Regions from separate parts of the Nocardiopsis codii genome, predicted to be linked through region 4. Evidence: predicted binding sites of a transcription regulator. Region 4 holds the regulator's gene; each other region holds the start of a gene.

Region 1 (4,475 bases), on a different contig from region 4:
CCGGCGGAGCGGGGAATGCCACCGTCCCGGTGTCTTCCTCAAAGACACCGGAGATGCCATGCTGATCTCAGGGCTTTCGTGCGTCACTGCGTGCGCACGAACGGTACCCTTGGTTTCACGTGAGGGGAGTATCCCTGTCGCGGCGGTGTCGTCATCACGGAGTACAGAGTCGTTCTCCCGGTGCCGTCGGTTCACGTCCTCCGGACGTGAGCGGGAGAGACCTCCGGTAATTCGCCGTGCGTGCACTCAGCTCGCGCGCACTGACCGGAGGAGAATCCGTCCGTGAATGTTCCCTTGTGGGTGTGGGCCGCGACGATCGGTGGCATGATCGCCATCCTGGTGATCGACCTGGCCATCGTCGACCACCCGTGGAGTAAGAAGAAGGGTCCCCAGGAGTTCGGGATCAAGCAGGCTGCCTGGTGGGCGGCCTTCTACATCGGTATCGCCATCCTCTTCGGTTTCGGGGTCTGGTACTTCGGCGGCGGTGGGGCCGGCGCGGAGTACTTCGCGGGCTTCGTCACCGAGAAGAGCCTGAGCATCGACAACCTCTTCGTGTTCTACCTCCTCATGGGCTCCTTCGCCGTACCGAAGAAGTACCAGCACGAGGTCCTGCTCGTCGGCATCGTGATCGCGCTCGTCATGCGCGGCATCTTCATCGTCCTCGGCGCCCAGGTCATCAACGCCTGGAGCGAGGTCTTCTACCTCTTCGGCGCCTTCCTGATCTACACCGGTTACAAGATCATCCGGGATCACATGAAGGGCGACGAGGAGGAGAAGGACTTCACGCAGACCCCGGTGGTCCGCCTGGTCAAGCGCTTCTGGCCGGTCAGTGACGGCTACCACGGCGCCAAGCTGACCGTGAAGCTCGACGGCAGGCGGCACGTCACCCCGATGCTCCTGGTGATCCTCGCCATCGGCGTCATCGACCTGGTCTTCGCCGTCGACTCCATCCCGGCGATCTTCGGCCTGACCCAGGACGCCTACATCGTCTTCACCGCCAACGCCTTCGCGCTGCTGGGCCTGCGCCAGCTGTACTTCCTGCTGGCCGGACTGATGGACCGCCTGGCCTACATCAGCTGGGGCCTGTCGGCGATCATGCTGTTCATCGGTGTGAAGATGATCTTCCACGCGCTGCACGAGAACGGCATCCACATCGTGGACATCGGCATCGGCGCCTCGCTGACCGTGATCCTCGGCATCATGACGATCACCATCGTCGGAAGCCTGGTCAAGTCCAGGATCGACGAGCGCAACAACGCTGCCGTCGAGGGCGAAAAGGACGTCCCGGCCGACAGGTCCTGATATCGGGCGGGCGGTCTCCGCCCGGCTCGCGGACCTCGCGCGAAACGACCTTTCTCGAACAACTGTTCGTCTATAGTGGTGGTGTCCTGACGCCGGAGCGTCGGGGCGCCACCACTTCTCCGTTGTGGAAGAAACCGTCGCCGGCGATCGTTAGTCTTGACGGACGGGGAGGCCTACGCCCTCCCCGCATCCCCTCACCGGCCCGATTCCGAGGCCGAGGCGGTCGCCTGGGGTCGTTCGACCGCCACGCCGCGAAGCCACACACGGGTCAGCCGCCGTCGTCCGACGCGGACCGCACCCTGTGCGCCTATGCCGAAGGATGTCTCACTCGATGGTCGAACAACTGGTAGTCCGGGGAGCCCGAGAGCACAACCTCAAGGACGTCTCGCTGGACCTGCCGCGTGACTCCATGATCGTGTTCACCGGCCTGTCCGGGTCGGGGAAGTCGTCGCTGGCCTTCGACACGATCTTCGCCGAGGGGCAGCGCCGCTACGTCGAGTCCCTCTCCGCGTATGCGCGCCAGTTCCTCGGCCAGATGGACAAACCGGACGTGGACTTCATCGAGGGCCTCTCCCCGGCCGTGTCCATCGACCAGAAGTCCACCAGCCGCAACCCGCGCTCCACGGTCGGCACCATCACCGAGGTGTACGACTACCTGCGCCTGCTGTGGGCGCGCGTCGGGGTCCCGCACTGTCCGGAGTGCCACCGCGAGATCGCGCGGCAGACGCCGCAGCAGATCGTGGACCGCGTCCTGGAGATGACCGAGGGCACCCGCTTCCAGGTGCTCGCCCCGGTCGTGCGCGGGCGCAAGGGCGAGTACACCGAACTCTTCAAGGACCTCCAGTCCAAGGGCTACACCCGCGCGGTCGTTGACGGCGAGGCCGTACGCCTCGACGAGGCGCCCAAGCTGGGCCGTTACGACAAGCACGACATCGCCGTGGTCGTGGACCGGCTCGCCGTCAAGGAGGGGGCGCGCGGGCGCCTCAACGACTCGGTAGAGACCGCGCTCAAGCTCGCGGGCGGCACCATCGTCCTGGACTTCGTGGACCTGGACGCCGACGACGCCGAGCGCGAGAAGGTGTTCTCCGAGCACCTGTACTGCCCCTACGACGACCTGTCCTTCGAGCAGCTCGAACCCCGCTCCTTCTCCTTCAACGCCCCCTACGGCGCCTGCCCCGACTGCTCGGGCCTGGGCACCCGTATGGAGGTCGACCCCGAACTGCTGGTCCCCGACCCGGAGAAGACGCTCGCCGAGGGCGCCATCGGCCCCTGGTCCGGCGGTCCCAACAGCGGTTACTGGGAACGCATCCTGACCGCGGTCGGCGAGGCCGTCGGGTTCGACCTGGACACGTCCTGGGAGAAGCTGCCGCGCCGTGCGCGCAAGGCGCTGATGGAGGGGCACGACACCCAGGTCCACGTCACCTACCGCAACCGGTACGGGCGCAACCGCTCCTACTACACCGAGTTCGAGGGCGTCATCCCCTGGGTGAAGCGCCGCCACTCCGAGACCGAGAGCGACTACGGTCGCGAGCGTCTGGAGGGGTACATGAGAACGGTGCCCTGCCCCACCTGTGAGGGGACCCGTCTCAAGCCGGTCGTGCTGGCCGTGACCGTCGGCGGCCGGTCCATCGCCGACGTCGCCCAGATGTCGCTCACCGACAGCGCGGCCTTCCTCGCCGGGCTCAAGCTCTCCGACCGCGACATGGTCATCGCCGCCCAGGTGCTCAAGGAGATCAACGCCCGGCTCGGCTTCCTGCTCGACGTCGGCCTGGACTACCTGAGCCTGGCCCGGTCGTCCGGGTCGCTCTCGGGCGGCGAGGCCCAGCGGATCAGGCTGGCCACACAGATCGGTTCCGGCCTGGTGGGCGTGCTGTACGTGCTCGACGAGCCGTCCATCGGCCTGCACCAGCGCGACAACGCCCGCCTGCTGGAGACCCTGCAGCGGCTGCGCGACATCGGCAACACGCTCATCGTGGTCGAGCACGACGAGGACACCATCCGCGCCGCCGACTGGGTGGTGGACATCGGCCCCGGGGCGGGCGAGCACGGCGGCCACGTCGTGGTGTCCGGGATCGTGGACGAACTCCTCACCTCCGACACGTCGCTGACCGGCGAGTACCTGTCCGGTCGGCGCGCCATCGCGCTCCCGGAGGGGCGGCGCCCCCTCACCAAGGGGCACGAACTGGTGGTCAAGGGCGCCAGGGAGAACAACCTCCACGGCATCGACGTCGCCTTCCCGCTGGGAGTGTTCACCGCCGTCACCGGCGTGTCCGGTTCGGGCAAGTCCACCCTGGTCAACGAGATCCTGTACAAGGCGCTGGCCAAGGAGCTCAACGGGGCGCGCGACGTGCCCGGCCGACACCTGCGGGTCAACGGCGTGAACAAGGTCGACAAGGTCGTGCACGTCGACCAGAGCCCGATCGGGCGCACCCCGCGCTCCAACCCGGCCACGTACTCCGGGGTCTTCGACCACATCCGCAAGCTGTTCGCGCAGACCACCGACGCCAAGACGCGCGGCTACCAGCCCGGCCGGTTCTCCTTCAACGTCAAGGGCGGCCGCTGCGAGGCCTGTGCCGGCGACGGCACGCTCAAGATCGAGATGCAGTTCCTGCCCGACGTCTACGTGCCCTGCGAGATCTGCCACGGCGCCCGGTACAACCGGGAGACCCTCCAGGTGCACTACAAGGGCAAGAGCATCTCGGAGGTGCTCAACATGCCCATCTCCGAGGCCCTGGAGTTCTTCGAGCCGATCAACGCCATCCGACGCCACCTCCAGACCCTGGACGACGTCGGCCTGGGATACGTCCGGCTCGGGCAGCCCGCCACCACCCTGTCGGGCGGTGAGGCCCAGCGCGTCAAGCTCGCGGCCGAGCTCCAGCGCCGCTCCACCGGTCGGACGGTGTACGTGCTGGACGAGCCGACCACCGGCCTGCACTTCGAGGACATCCGCAAGCTCCTGGGCGTGCTCAACAGGCTGGCCGACACCGGTAACACGGTGATCGTCATCGAGCACAACCTCGACGTCATCAAGACCGCCGACCACGTCATCGACATGGGACCCGAGGGCGGCGCGGGCGGCGGCACCGTGATCGCGGAGGGCACCCCGGAGGAGGTCGCGGCGGTCGCCGAGTCCTACACCGGGCGGTTCCTCGCCAAGATGCTCTAGCGTCCGA
Region 2 (4,475 bases), on a different contig from region 4:
ACGTCGAGGATGGCGCGGTCCAGCCGGTCCAGGCCGAGTTCGTCGACCTCGTACAGTTCGAGCGCGGCGCGGGCGGTCCGCAGTGACAGGTGCCCGTCGCCCCGCACCTCGGCGTAGTCGCGCACCCGGCGCAGCAGCCGGTTGGCGATACGGGGCGTCCCGCGCGAGCGCCCGGCGATCTCCCGGGCCGCGTCCTCCGCCAGGGGTGCGCCGAGCAGCCCGGCGGAGCGGTTCAGGATCTGCTCCAGCTCCTCGGGCGAGTAGAAGTCCATGTGCGCGGTGAACCCGAACCGGTCGCGCAGCGGGGCGGGGAGCATGCCCGCCCTGGTGGTGGCCCCGACCAGGGTGAACGGGGCGATCTCCAGGGGGATCGCGGTGGCTCCGGGCCCCTTGCCGACCACGACGTCGACCCGGTAGTCCTCCATCGCCACGTAGAGCATCTCCTCGGCGGGGCGGGCCATCCGGTGGATCTCGTCCAGGAACAGCACCTCGCCCTCCTGGAGGGTGGACAGCACCGCTGCCAGGTCGCCGGACCGCTCGATGGCGGGGCCCGAGGTGATGCGCAGCGGGGCGCCCATCTCGGCGGCGACGATCATGGCCAGGGTGGTCTTGCCCAGACCGGGGCCGCCGGACATGAGGATGTGGTCCGGGGCCCGGTTGCGCCTGCGGGCGCTGTCGAGCACCAGGGAGAGCTGTTCGCGCACCCGCTTCTGTCCGACGAACTCGTCCAGGGCGCGGGGGCGCAGGGCCCCCTCGACCTGGCGGTCGTCGAGGCTGGCGTCGGAGGAGACCGCCTCGCGCTCGTAGGGGGCGGGCTCGTACGCCTCGCGGGGCTCGTGCGGTTCGTGCATGGGGTCCATCCCTCCCTCCTAGGCGCGGCTGAGCCTGCGCAGAGCGGTACGCAGCAGGACGGCGACGTCCGTGGACTCGGACTCGGCGGTGACGGCCGCCGCGGCGGCCTCGGCGTCCTTGGCCGACCAGCCGAGGTTGACCAGGCCGGAGACGACCTGCGCGCGCCGGGCGGAGTCGGACACCCCCGCGGGGGCGCCGTCGGCGGGCGGCAGCGTGCCGTCGCCGAGGACCGGCGACTCCAGCTTGCCCGCCAGTTCGAGGACGATGCGCTGCGCGCCCTTCCTGCCGATGCCGGGCACGCGGGTGAGCGCCGCGGTGTCCTCGGTCGCCACGGCCTGGCGCAGGCCGGCCGGGCTGTGGACGGAGAGGATGGCCAGGGCCAGGCGCGGCCCGACACCGGAGGCCGTCTGCACCCGCTCGAACAGGTGCCTCTCGTCGTCGTCGGCGAACCCGAACAGGGTCAGGGAGTCCTCGCGGACGATGAGGCTGGTGGCGACGGTGCCGGTCTCGCCGACGTGCAGCCGGGACAGTGCGGAGGGGGTGCACTGGACGGTCATGCCGACCCCGCCGACGTCGATCACGGCGCTGCCCGCGCCACGTGCGGCCACCCGGCCGGTGAGGAACGCGATCATCTCGTGCGGGCACCGGGGGCGGCGCCCTTCTCCTTCCTGGGGGCGGGGAACTAGCGGCCGCGGGTACGGCGGGCGAGTTCCACCTTGCGGGCGAAGTCCTGTGCGGCCTGTGCGACGCGCGCCTGGGCCCCACCGCGCCAGATGTGGCAGATGGCCAGGGCGACGGCGTCCGCCGCGTCCGCGGGTCTGGGGGGACCGTCGAGTCCGAGGATACGCGCCACCATGGTGCCGACCTGTGCCTTGTCGGCACGGCCGCTGCCGGTGATGGCGGCCTTGGCCTCGCTGGGGGTGTGCAGCGCGACGGGCAGGCCCCGCCGGGCGGCGCACACCAGGGCGATGCCGCTGGCCTGGGCGGTGCCCATGACCGTGCTGAGGTTGTGCTGGGCGAAGACCCGCTCCACGGCGACCGCGTCGGGCTGGAACCGGTCCAGCCACTCCTCGATCCCGCGCTCGATGCCGACGAGCCGCTGGGGGAGTTCGGTGTCGGGGCTGGTGCGGACGGCGTCGGCCCCGAGCAGGGTGAGCGGTTTGCCGATGGCCCCCTCGACGACACCGACGCCGCACCGGGTCAGCCCCGGGTCGATCCCCAACACTCGCACTCCGCACACCCTCGCTCGTCTTCGCACAGCCGGTCGAACGTCCGTTCGCACCATGCTAGCGGTGGGCACCGACCCCCGCCGTCCGCCCGCCCGGGCGTGTCGCCGCCCCGCCGCCGCTTCCCCGGCGACGGCGCGGCGGCTCAGTCGAGCCCGGGGCGCGCTCGTCCCGCCGCTCTCCGCGGCCTTCACGGCGTCCGCGGAGCACGGCTTCCACGGCCTGGGACAGCGGATGGTCCTGACGGTCGGACTCTCCTGGTTCGCGGCCGCCGTGTGGTTCCTCCTGCGCTCCACCGCCCGGAAGGACCCGTCCCGGGGGCGGGCAACGGGAAAGGGGTGGACGGAGGCCGAACCGCGTGCTAAGTTCACCTCAGATCGAGAAAAACTCAGACTGAGAAGAACAAGGAACCGCACGTGACCGACGCCAGGACGCCACCGCACGACGGGCCGGAGAGCCGGTTCCTCTCGGGCTACGACCCCCACGCCTTCGCCCCCGCGGCGGTCACGGTCGACGTCGTCGCCCTCACCATCCGGCCGGAGGGCGACGCCGGGGAGGACGGAGCGCGGAGGGCGGGCACCCCCCACGTGCTGCTGACCCGGCGCGCCGCCCACCCGCAGCGCGGCTGGTGGGCCCTGCCCGGCGGGTTCGTCCGGGCGGAGGACGGGCCGGACGGCCCCGCCGACCCCGACCTGCCCGACGCCGCCCTGCGCGTGCTGTCGGAGAAGACCCGCCTGCCCACCGAACTGCACCTGGAGCAGCTGGGCACCTACGGGGCGCGGGGCCGGGACCCCCGCATGCGCGTGTTCTCGGTCGCCCACATGCTCCTGGCCCCCGACCTGCCCGACCCCCACAGCGGCCGCGACACCGAGGAGGCGGCCTGGGTCCCGTGGAGCGGGCTCGGACTCGGACTCGGCGAGGACACCCGCGCCGACCGCGACCTCGCCTTCGACCACGGGCGGATCATCGCCGACGCGGTCGAGCGCGCCCGCTCCAAGCTGGAGTACACCGCTCTGGCCACCGCGTTCCTGCCGTCCGCCTTCACCATCACCGCGCTGCGGGAGGTCTACCAGGCGGTGTGGGGGCGCACACTGCACGCCGCCAACTTCCACCGCAAGATCCTCGCCACCCCCGGGTTCGTGGAGGACACCGGGGAACTCGCCGAGCACGGCGGCCCCGGCGGCGGACGCCGCGCCCGCCTCTACCGGGCCGGGGGCGCCGCGCTCCTGCACCCGCCCCTGCTGAGGAGCACCCAGTGACCGGGGCGGGACGACCGCGACGGGGACCACGCCACCACGCACAGGAACGGAGGACCTGATGGGCACGGAACCGCACGACACCGCAGCCTTCGACGCGGCGCTGCGCGCCGTCACCATGGCCGAGGACCCCGTGGCGCTGTTCGGCCCGGTGCCGGCCGGCGGCGGAGACGTCCCCCGGGCCGCCACTGCCGCGTACCGGCGCCTGGCCCGCCTCGTCCACCCCGACCCCGCGCCCGGGGGGCGCCGCACGGAGGCCGCGTCGGCCTTCACCCGGCTCACCGGGCTGTGGAGCCTGTACCGCGACATGGTCTCCGGGGACCTGGGCTTCGACGACCTCAACCTCGTCACCCGCACACGCGGCTACCGCGTCGCGGCCGGGCGTATGGCCCGGGGCGACGTCGCCGACCTGTACCCGGTGCGCTACCGCGAGGGGACGTGGCACGACGCCGTGCTCAAACTCCCCCGGTCCCAGCGCGACAACGACCTGATGGAGGCCGAGGCGACCGCACTGCGCCGCCTGCGCGAGAAGGGCCACGAGCACTACCGGGCGTTCGTCCCCGAACTGGTGGAGTCGTTCAAGCACCGCGACGCCGCGACCGGCGTGGAGCGGCGCGCGAACATCCTGGGGCGGCTGCACGGGTTCCACACTCTCGCCGACGTGCGCCGCGCGTACCCGCAGGGGATCGACCCGCGCGACGCGGCGTGGATGTGGCGGCGGCTGCTGGTGGCCGTCGGCAACGCGGCTCGGGCCGGGGTCGTGCACGGCGCGGTCGTGCCCGAGCACGTGCTCATCCACCCCGCCGAGCACGGGCTGGTGCTGGTCGACTGGTGCTACTCGGTGACCGCGCGGACGCCGCGCACCGCACCCCACGTCCCGGCGATGGTGCCGGGCCGTGAGGAGCTCTATCCGCCCGAGGTGGCCGCTCGCCGCCCGGCCCTCCCCCAGACCGACATCCACATGGCCACCCGGTGCATCGAGTTCGTCTCCGGCGGCCACCTGCCCCGTGAGCTGCGCTCCTTCGCACGCGGCTGCACCCTGCCCGCGCCCGAACGACGGCCCCGCGACGGGTTCGCCCTGCTCTGTGAACTCGATGACGTGCTGGAACGCCTCTTCGGCCCGCGCCGGTTCCGCCCGTTC
Region 3 (4,475 bases), on a different contig from region 4:
ATGGACCTGGAGGAGACACTCACCTCCCGCGAGGAGATCAACACCCGCCTGCGCGGCGTCCTCGACGAGACCACCGGCAAGTGGGGCATCCGCGTCAACAGGGTCGAGATCAAGGCGATCGACCCGCCTCCCACCATCAAGGAGGCGATGGAGAAGCAGATGCGGGCCGACCGCGACAAGCGCGCGGCCATCCTGCACGCCGAGGGCGAGCGCCAGTCCCGCATCCTGAAGGCGGAGGGCGCCCGGCAGCAGGCCATCCTGGAGGCCCAGGGCGACCAGCAGGCCGCCATCCTGCGGGCCGACGGTGAGGCCAAGGCGATCGAGCGCGTGTTCCAGGCGGTGCACGCCAACAACGCCGACGCCAAGCTGCTCGCGTACAAGTACCTGGAGACCCTGCCGAGCCTGGCGCAGGGCGAGGGGAACACGTTCTGGGTCATCCCCGGCGAGTTCACCGAGGCGGTCAAGAACGTCAGCCACGCCTTCGCCGGCGACGCCGCCGACAGCAAGCCGTCCACCGAGAAGAACGGTGACGGGCAGGAGGGCGGGCCCGCCCGGATCACCGGTCCGGACCCGGCCCAGTCCTCGTCGGCGCAGGCCGCGATGGACGCGGCCGAGGCCGCGGAACGAGCGGTCGCGGACGCCCGCGACGACGTCCGCCGCGCCGGGGTGGGCATCGCCGGCTCGCCACCGGAGCCGCGCGAGGAAACCTGAGACCGGAGCCCCGACGGATCCCGGTGAGGGCCGGGGAGGGCGGCGCCGGCGAACGGCCGCACCCTCCCCGCGCACCCGCCGGAGGGGCCGCCGGGGAAGCCCGGCGTCACACCAGCAGGAGCTTGCCCGTGGTCTTCCGGGAGGCCAGGTCGGCGTGTGCGCGCCCGGCGTCGGCCAGCGCGTACCGGCCGCCGACCCGTACGTCCAGGCGTCCCGCCCCCACCAGGTCGAACAGGTCGCGGGCCCTGCCCAGCAGCTCCTCGCGGTCCGCCACGAAGTAGGCCAGCGACGGCCGTGTCAGGTACACCGAGCCGGCCGAGTTGAGGCGCTGCGGGTCCACCGGCGCGACCGCTCCGGAGGACTGACCGAACAGGGCCAGCACACCGCGCGGGCGCAGCGAGTCCAGGCTGGCGTCGAAGGTGTCCCGGCCCACGCCGTCGTAGACCGCGGCCACGCCCTCGCCGCCGGTGAGGGAGCGCACCGCCTCGGCCACCGGGGTCTCGGTGTAGCGGATGACCTCGTCGGCGCCGGCCCCCCTGGCCACGCGCTCCTTCTCCTCCGTGGACACGGTGCCGATGACGCGGGCGCCGCGCTCCTTGGCCAGCTGGGTGACGAGCAGCCCGGTACCGCCCGCCGCCGCGTGCACGAGCACGGTGTCGCCCTCGGCCACCGGGTACACGGAGTGCGTGAGGTAGTGGGCGGTCATGCCCTGGAGGAACAGGGCGGCGGCCTGCTCGGAGGACACCGCGTCGGGGACGGGGACGACCAGTGAGGCCTTGACGGCGGTCCTGTCGGCGTACGCCCCCGGGGCCATCGCCCAACCGACCCGCTGGCCGACGGACAGGTCGGAGACGCCCTCGCCGAGCGCGGCGACCACCCCGGCGGCCTCCATCCCCGGGACGAAGGGGAGGGGGACGTCGTACATGCCGCTGCGCTGGTAGATGTCGATGAAGTTGACCCCGCGGGCCTCCACGTCGATCAGCACCTCGCCGGGACCGGGCACGGGGTCGGCGGTCTCACTCAGCCGCAGAACCTCGGGTCCGCCGTTCTCCTCGATCACGATGGCACGCATGGGTCCACTGCTCCTTTCGGGGTCGGTTCCCGGCATCATGCCAGCCCCGAAGCCGGACGCGTCACGCCGGGGCGGCGTGGCCCACGGGGGCGTGCCCGGTCCCGACGGCTGCTGCCCGTCGGCGATCTCGCCGACGGAGAAGCCGGTGAAGAGCACGCCGAGGGGTTCGTTGCCGGGCCCGGGGCGGGTCGCGACGCCGTAGCCGTCGCGTTCGCGTGGATCCCCCGGACGCAGGGGTGGTCCGCCCGTGTGCCCGTTCGACGCCACAGCAGCGACGAGCCGGTCGCAGGGGCCCCGGGCCGGGTCCGCGGTGCCGGGTGCCGCCCTCGCCGACCGGGAACGCGGTGGGCGTCCTGTTCAGGGGTCTGCGGGGCGCAGCGGCCTGCCGCTGTCCGACATCGGGTGGGTGCCTCGCGGTGGTCGGCGGGGGCGGGCTGCTCCGCGTGCCGATCCCGGCCCGGCAGGGGCACGGGGCGCGGCGCCGTCGTCACATGAGGGGATGCGGAAGTCCCCGAAACAGTTCCGCGGGGCCACTGATGTCGCTAGGATTAGAACACATGTTCGATCGCCCGTTCGCGTCTTCCCCACGAGTGGGCGTCCCGGTGGCGTGCGTCGGGGCTCAGGAGGCGGATGATGCTGAGGGGAAGTGTCGTGGGACGGTACTACGGGGCGGAGGTCACCGTCGTCGAGGACGACGGGCGCCCGGCCCGGTTCACGTGGAACGGAAGGGTGTACGGCGTGCGGAGGATCCTCGACCACTGGGTCACCCTGCGCATGGACTGGACCCCGGTGAGCGGGTCCCAGGTGCCCGAGCGCAGGCACTGGAGGGTGGAGGCCGGAGCGTCCCAGGGCGTGTACGAACTGCGCCACGACACCGCCAGCGGGACCTGGCTGCTCTCCCGGGTATGGGGTTAGGGCGCGGCGTCGGCGCGGGGCGCACCACCCCGTGCCGGCGTCCGGCTTCGGGCCAGGTCGGACGGGAGGAGGCTGTACACGGCCAGGTCCGTCCGGCCCTCGTGCAGCGGCATCGCGCTCCGCTCGACACCCTCGAGGGTGAAACCGGCCCCCTCGGCGACCCGGCGGGAGCCGGTGTTCCCGGTAGCCGCCTTGATCTCCACGCGCAGGAAGCCCTGGTCGATCGCCCACCGGGAGACGGCCACGGCCGCCTCGGTCGCGTACCCGCGGCCGCGCCCCCAGGGGGCCACCCAGTAGCCGACCTCGGTGTTCATGGCGGGCCACAGGGTGCGGACCAGGCCGATGGAGCCGATGAGGCGGCCCGAACCCCTCTCCACCACGGCCCACTGCTGGCCCTCGCCCCCGGTGCGCATGCCCGGGGCGATCTGGCGGCACCACTGCTCGGCGTCCTGGCGGGTGTAGCGCACACCGGGACGGGGGATGGGGATCCACTGTTGGAGTTCGGCGTCGGTGCAGCCGGCGTACACGTCGTCGATGTCGGCCTCGACGAACGCGCGCAGGCGCAGGCGCTCGGTCTCCAGGATTACGGAAGGCAGCATCCGTGCGTGCCGGCTGGTGGACATGCCGTTGTCTCCCCTTGTCAACGGTGCGGAGTGCGCTCACGATACGCGCCCGGACCGATCACCCGGCACGGATCGGCCTTTGGGGGCCGGGTGGCCGGCCCGGCCGCGGCCGTGGTGGATCGAACAGTTCCGAACCCCGCCCGTCCGGGCGGGGCGACCCTCGTGAAAGGCGTTCGGGAATGACCGCGAAAGAGTCGGCCGCCATCCTCCTCCAGTACCTCCAGGGGGCCAGGGAGGCCGTGCTGTGGAAGCTGGACGGCCTGTCGGAGTACGACGTCCGACGACCGGTGACACCGACCGGAACCAACCTTCTGGGCCTGGTCAAGCATCTGGTCAGCGTGGAGTCGGACTACCTGGGAGCCGTGTTCGGGCGCCCCTTCGCCGAACCGGTGCCCTGGGCCGATCCCGACGCTGAGCCCAACACGGACATGTGGGTCACCCCCGACGAGTCGCGCGAGTACATCACCGGCCTGTACCGGCGGGTGTGGGCCCACGGGGACGCCACGGTGGCCGAGCTGGGGCCGGACGCCGTCGGCCACGTGTGGTGGTGGCCGGAGGAGCGGCGCGAGGTGACGGTGTTCCGGGTCCTGGTGCACCTGGTCGCCGAGACCGACCGGCACGCGGGACACGCCGATCTCGTCCGGGAGGCCATCGACGGCGCCGCGGGTCTGGGGCAGGGCAACGACAACCTGCCCGCCGTGGGACAGGGCTGGTGGGAGGAGTACCGGGACCGCGTGGAGCGCGCGGCGCGCGAGGCGGGGGCCGCCGCCGGAGGGGGCGGGTCGTCGGAGCGGTGAGGGGAGGGCGCGGTGCCCCTGCCGGAACGCTCCGGAGGGGCACCGCGCCCGGACCGGCCCACGGGGTGCGCGGCCCGGACGCGAGACGGATCCTCACCGGCCGACCGGGAAGGCCGCCCGTGTGCCGCGAGGACCTCCGACGCCGGTGAACTCGTGCCCGGGGCCGATCCCGGCGCCCGGCCCCGCCGGCCGTACGGGACCGCGGCGGAGGGGACGGGGCCGCGCACTCTCCCGGTCACCGCCTCAGGCGGAACCGCCGATGACGCGGTCGCGGATCGCGGTGTCGAAGACCTCGGCGAACGCGTTTCCGGGGCACTCGGTGGCCAGCCAGTCCCGGTGCCGGGAGAGCGCGTCGCC
Region 4 (4,475 bases):
TGGTCGCGGCCGCGCTGGTCCTGGTCGTGCTCGCCGCCGGAGCGATCTGGTACGTCGTCACCCGGGACTCCCCGGAGACGGGCGAGTACGAGTCGGCCCCCGAGTGCGCGGCCGTCGCGACGGACACCCTGGACGCGCTGGTGCCCGGACACGAACTGGAGCTGGAGGAGCCGCTCGGCGCGCCGGAGGACCCGGGCGGGTCCGGGTGGCAGTGCCGCTGGGCGACCCCGGAGGGCCCCGGGGACGCGGTGCCGGCCACGGCGACGCTGGTACTGGTGGCCGCGCCCAACCCGGGCGGGGTGACGACCGCCGCCGACAACCTGCGGGCCACCACGGAACAGCACGAGACCACCGGGCTGGACGGCGTCGGCGAGGAGGCGGTGCGCTGGACCGCCGGAGCACCGTTCACGGTCGGCTGTGTGGGGACCCGGGTCTCCAACCTGTACGTGGAGTCCTGCTACAGCGTGGCGGCCGGCTACGACGCGACCGAACCGGCCGACGAGGAGCGGATCGTCGCTGACGCCGGGGAACTCGCGCTGGCGGTGGTCGAGGCGCTTCCGGAGTCCCTCCCCGAGTGACGGGGCGGCGGCTCCGCACGCCCCCACGGCCGTCCTCCCCACGGCCTGCGCCCGTGACCGCCGGCCCGCAGCCGGGGGCGCGGTCCGCGCCGGCCCCGGGCCGCCACACAGCCGCGGGCCGCTACCAGGCGTTGCCGAGGAACTCCTCCAGAGCCGGGGAGACCCCCTCGGCGAACGGTCTGTCCGTGTCCAGGACCGCCGCACCGGGCTCGTCCTCGAAGGCCCGGAGGATGTGGTCGGTGCCGGGCAGGTCCACGCGTTCCGCACCGTCCAACCCGGTCATGAGACGGTCCACGTCCCCACGGGAGACCTGGGCGTCGTCCTCCCCCCACAGGACCAGGACCGGGGTGCCCTCGGGCAGGTCCCGTCCCAGTTCGACCGGGTCCAGGCCGTCCATGTAGGAGAGGAATTCGGCGTTCCACGGGGTGTAGACGCCGAACTGGTCGCTGTCCTGCGACGTGATGTCGCGCCCGCCCCTGATCGCGGCACGCCCGGCCCGCATGTCCGAGAGGATCCGGACGGCCTCCGACTCCCCGAGCTGGCCCGTCCCCTCGGCCAGGCGGACCTGCTCGGTGACCTGCCGGTCGAGGAGGTCCAGGTAGCGGGTGCCCGGAGGGGCGGCCAGCACCAGTGCGGGCGAGGGGTGACCGGAGCCGATGAGCCGGTGGGCGCGCAGGGCGTAGAGGGCGCCCTCGCTGTGTCCGACGACGACCACGCGCCGGGGGTCCACCTCGGGCTGCGCGAGCAGTTCCTCGTAGGCCGCCACGACCTGCCGGTCGAAGACCTCGGGATCCACGGGGGTGATCCTCCGGACGCCGCCGGGTCCGGTCTCCTCCTCGACCTGCGGGTCCGGACCGCTGCCGAACTTGTCGTAGCGCAGAGAGGCCACACCCGCGTCGGCGAGCACACGGGACAGGTTCTGATTGGTGTCGGCGTCGGGCCGCGCGGGAGCGTTGCCGTCGCGGTCGGTCGGGCCGCTGCCGGAGATGATGAGCGCACCTGGCAGCCGCTCGGAGGCGCCGTGCGGAGCGCGGAAGGACGCGGACACCTCGTGTCCGCCGCCCTCGAAGGTCAGCTCGCGCTCGACGCCGACGACCCCGGGCGCCTCGGCCCCGTCGACGTCGGCCGGAGCGCAGGCGGCGGTGGAGAGCAGGACGGCGAGGACACCGCCGACCACAGCGGCGCGCGGTCGGGCGACGGGGGAGGAGAGTGGTGTGGACACGGTTTCAGCCTAGCGGTCCCGCCGGACGGACCCCCGTCGTCCACAGGCCCCCCGGGGCGGGCGGAGGCGGTTCCCGGCCGGGGCCCAGCCCCCGGGCCCGGCGGGTTCGGGCGGGCGCCGGAGGGCACAGCACGGCGCCCCCGGTCCGTCGGGGACGGTGCCGGAGGCGCGGGCCGGGCTGTCGCCGGGGCCGGGTCAGACGCGGCGCATGACCGCGACGACCTTGCCCAGGACGGTGGCGGCGTCGCCGTTGATCGGCTCGTAGGCGTCGTTGCGGGGCATGAGCCACACGTGGCCGTCCTCCTCGCGGCGCAGGACCTTGACGGTCGCCTCGTCGTCCAGCAGGGCCGCCACGATGTCACCGTTGTTGGCGTCCTGCTGCTGGCGGACCACGACCAGGTCGCCGTCGGTGATGGCCGCGTCGATCATCGAGTCGCCGACCACGGTGAGCATGAACAGGCGGCCCTCGCCGACCAGTTGGCGCGGCAGGGCTAGCACGTCCTCCACCGACTCCTCGGCGAGGATGGGACCGCCGGCGGCGATCCGGCCGACCAGCGGAACGGCGGCGGCGCGCGAGGGGTCGATGTCCTCGGGGGTCACGGTCTGGCCGGTGGAACGGCCGGGGGAGCGCAGTTCCACGGCCCGCGGGCGGTTCTGGTCGCGGTGCAGGTAGCCCTTGCGCTGGAGGACCTTGAGCTGGTGGGCCACGCTGGAAGGGCTGGAGAGGCCGACCGCTTCTCCGATTTCCCTTATCGACGGGGGGAAGCCCCGCTCGCGCACATACCGCTGGATGCAGTTCAGGACACTCTGCTGTCGAGCGGTGAGTTTGGGGGCTTCGGGCGTGGATCCACCCGCGTTCCCCACTGCGGTGAGAACGGTGGCGGAATCTGCGGTTCCGGGATTCTCCTCCGGCACGGCCGGGCCTCCTCGGCATTCGGTTCGGTCAGGGCCTGATTGCGTGACTGGCCACCACCGGTTCGCGACCGTGCCGACCTGGGGTCCGCGTGATGGCGAAACCAGCGTGAAATCACAGTCAACATTAGACGTTGCGCACGGTGATATCAAACAAGCGTTCGAGGCCCCAGGCCATTGTCCCGTGTGTTTTCGCGGTCAATTTCCGGCCTCTACTGACGTGTGTACACGTGTTCACGTGGTGCTGTCCCCGGAATACCCGAACACGTGTCCCCCGGGGGAGGTTCCGGTGGGATGTGGGACTGGTCTCCCGAATCCCCGGCATCAGGGTGAAACCTCCTCGTGGGGAGCACTTCCGGGTGCGACAGGCCGCCGGGGGCAGCGGATGCCGAGGGCCCGCGCCGCTATTCTTGTCGTCGGCGCCGACCGCCCCCGGGGCGGACCGGCTCCCCTTCGGATCCCACCCCGTGCCGCCGCCGACCGCAGGCCTCCGCCGCCGCGTGCCCGTGTGCGGGACACGCCGGTCGCCGGGTTGCGGGGCACCCCTCACTAGGCCTAGGTTCGACCACAACATCTGGTGCTCTCATGGGATGGATTGCCCAGGAGTTGTGGTTTAGTAGAGGTACAGGGTGTCGATTCGGTGAGGGAAGCAGGTGAACCAGGATGCACTGTCCGTTCTGCCGCCATCCGGACACCAGGGTGATCGACAGCAGGTCCACGGACGACGGCGCGGCCATCAGGCGCCGCCGCTCCTGTCCCGTGTGCGAGCGCCGCTTCACCACGCAGGAGACCGTCCTGCTGATGGTCGCCAAGCGCTCCGGCGTCACCGAGCCCTTCAGCCGTACCAAGATCATCGCCGGGGTGCGCCGGGCCTGCCAGGGCCGTCCCGTCTCCGAGGACGCCCTCGCCAAGCTCGGCCAACAGGTCGAGGAGGAGATCCGCGGACGCGGCGTCGCCGAGGTGCCGGCCCATGAGATCGGCCTGGCCATCCTCGGTCCCATGCGGGACCTGGACGAGGTCGCCTACCTGCACTTCGCCAGCGTCTACCGCGGTTTCGAGAGCCTCGCCGACTTCGAGTCCGAGATCGCCAGCCTGCGTCGCGACCGCGAGTCCGAGGGCGCGGACGGGGCGCAGGCCCTCCCCGAGAGCAGCACCACCACCGGGTAGCGCCCCGCGGCCGGGAGAGGGTCGCGGGCGGGGCGCCGCCGGGGCGGTCCGGCCACCGTGGGGTACCCCTCCCGTGACCGGCCCGCCCGTTTTCCAAGGACACCGTGCACGGTTGGGCAGGCCGTGCCCATGAGGCAGGGGAGACTCCACGATGACGGAGACAGCCAGCGGACCGACGGGACGCAAGGGCAAGGGGAACCGCAAGGGGCTGAGGATCAAGCGGGTCTTCACGACCCCCGGGACCCACCCGTACGACGCCCTGGAATGGGAGCGCCGCGACGTCGTCATGACCAACTGGCGCGACGGCACGGTCAACTTCGAGCAGCGCGGCGTGGAGTTCCCCGCGTCCTGGTCCATGAACGCCACCCAGATCGTGGCGAGCAAGTACTTCCGCGGCGCCGCCGGCACCCCCGAGCGCGAGTGGAGCCTCAAGCAGCTCATCGACCGCGTCGTCGGGGTCTACACCGAGACCGGCGTCAAGCACGGCTACTTCGCCGGCGACGAGGACGCGGAGATCTTCGACCACGAGCTCAAGCACGCCCTCGCCAACCAGCTCTTCAGCTTCAACTCGCCGGTCTGGTTCAACGTCGGGACGA

What was found. Region 4 encodes LexA, which represses DNA repair genes until DNA is damaged. Its sites were predicted from a motif close to TCGAACANNTGTTCGA; they were not measured.
Region 1: a site for LexA is predicted at 1,357-1,372, ahead of uvrA (excinuclease ABC subunit UvrA). Genes of this name have one in related genera too.
Region 2: a site for LexA is predicted at 2,117-2,132, ahead of ruvC (crossover junction endodeoxyribonuclease RuvC). Genes of this name have one in related genera too.
Region 3: a site for LexA is predicted at 2,333-2,348, ahead of Q8791_RS16935 (DUF6504 family protein). Genes of this name have one in related genera too.

Annotation. Positions count from the first base shown of each region.
Region 1 is NZ_JAUZMY010000051.1:6,761-11,235, reverse strand. Features, by position in the region: gene Q8791_RS30060 (TerC family protein) at 283-1,302, shown strand; gene uvrA (excinuclease ABC subunit UvrA) at 1,634-4,468, shown strand.
Region 2 is NZ_JAUZMY010000013.1:178,007-182,481, forward strand. Features, by position in the region: gene ruvB (Holliday junction branch migration DNA helicase RuvB) at 1-860, opposite strand, end outside; gene ruvA (Holliday junction branch migration protein RuvA) at 870-1,484, opposite strand; gene ruvC (crossover junction endodeoxyribonuclease RuvC) at 1,535-2,083, opposite strand; gene Q8791_RS15310 (NUDIX hydrolase) at 2,495-3,337, shown strand; gene Q8791_RS15315 (J domain-containing protein) at 3,396-4,475, shown strand, end outside.
Region 3 is NZ_JAUZMY010000016.1:50,058-54,532, reverse strand. Features, by position in the region: gene Q8791_RS16945 (SPFH domain-containing protein) at 1-711, shown strand, start outside; gene Q8791_RS16940 (quinone oxidoreductase family protein) at 818-1,783, opposite strand; gene Q8791_RS16935 (DUF6504 family protein) at 2,414-2,698, shown strand; gene Q8791_RS16930 (GNAT family N-acetyltransferase) at 2,695-3,321, opposite strand; gene Q8791_RS16925 (DinB family protein) at 3,501-4,118, shown strand; gene Q8791_RS16920 (peptidoglycan recognition protein family protein) at 4,362-4,475, opposite strand, start outside.
Region 4 is NZ_JAUZMY010000004.1:79,336-83,810, forward strand. Features, by position in the region: gene Q8791_RS05685 (hypothetical protein) at 1-578, shown strand, start outside; gene Q8791_RS05690 (alpha/beta hydrolase family protein) at 700-1,800, opposite strand; gene lexA (transcriptional repressor LexA) at 1,996-2,715, opposite strand; gene nrdR (transcriptional regulator NrdR) at 3,376-3,879, shown strand; partial or broken gene Q8791_RS05705 (vitamin B12-dependent ribonucleotide reductase) at 4,031-4,475, shown strand, end outside.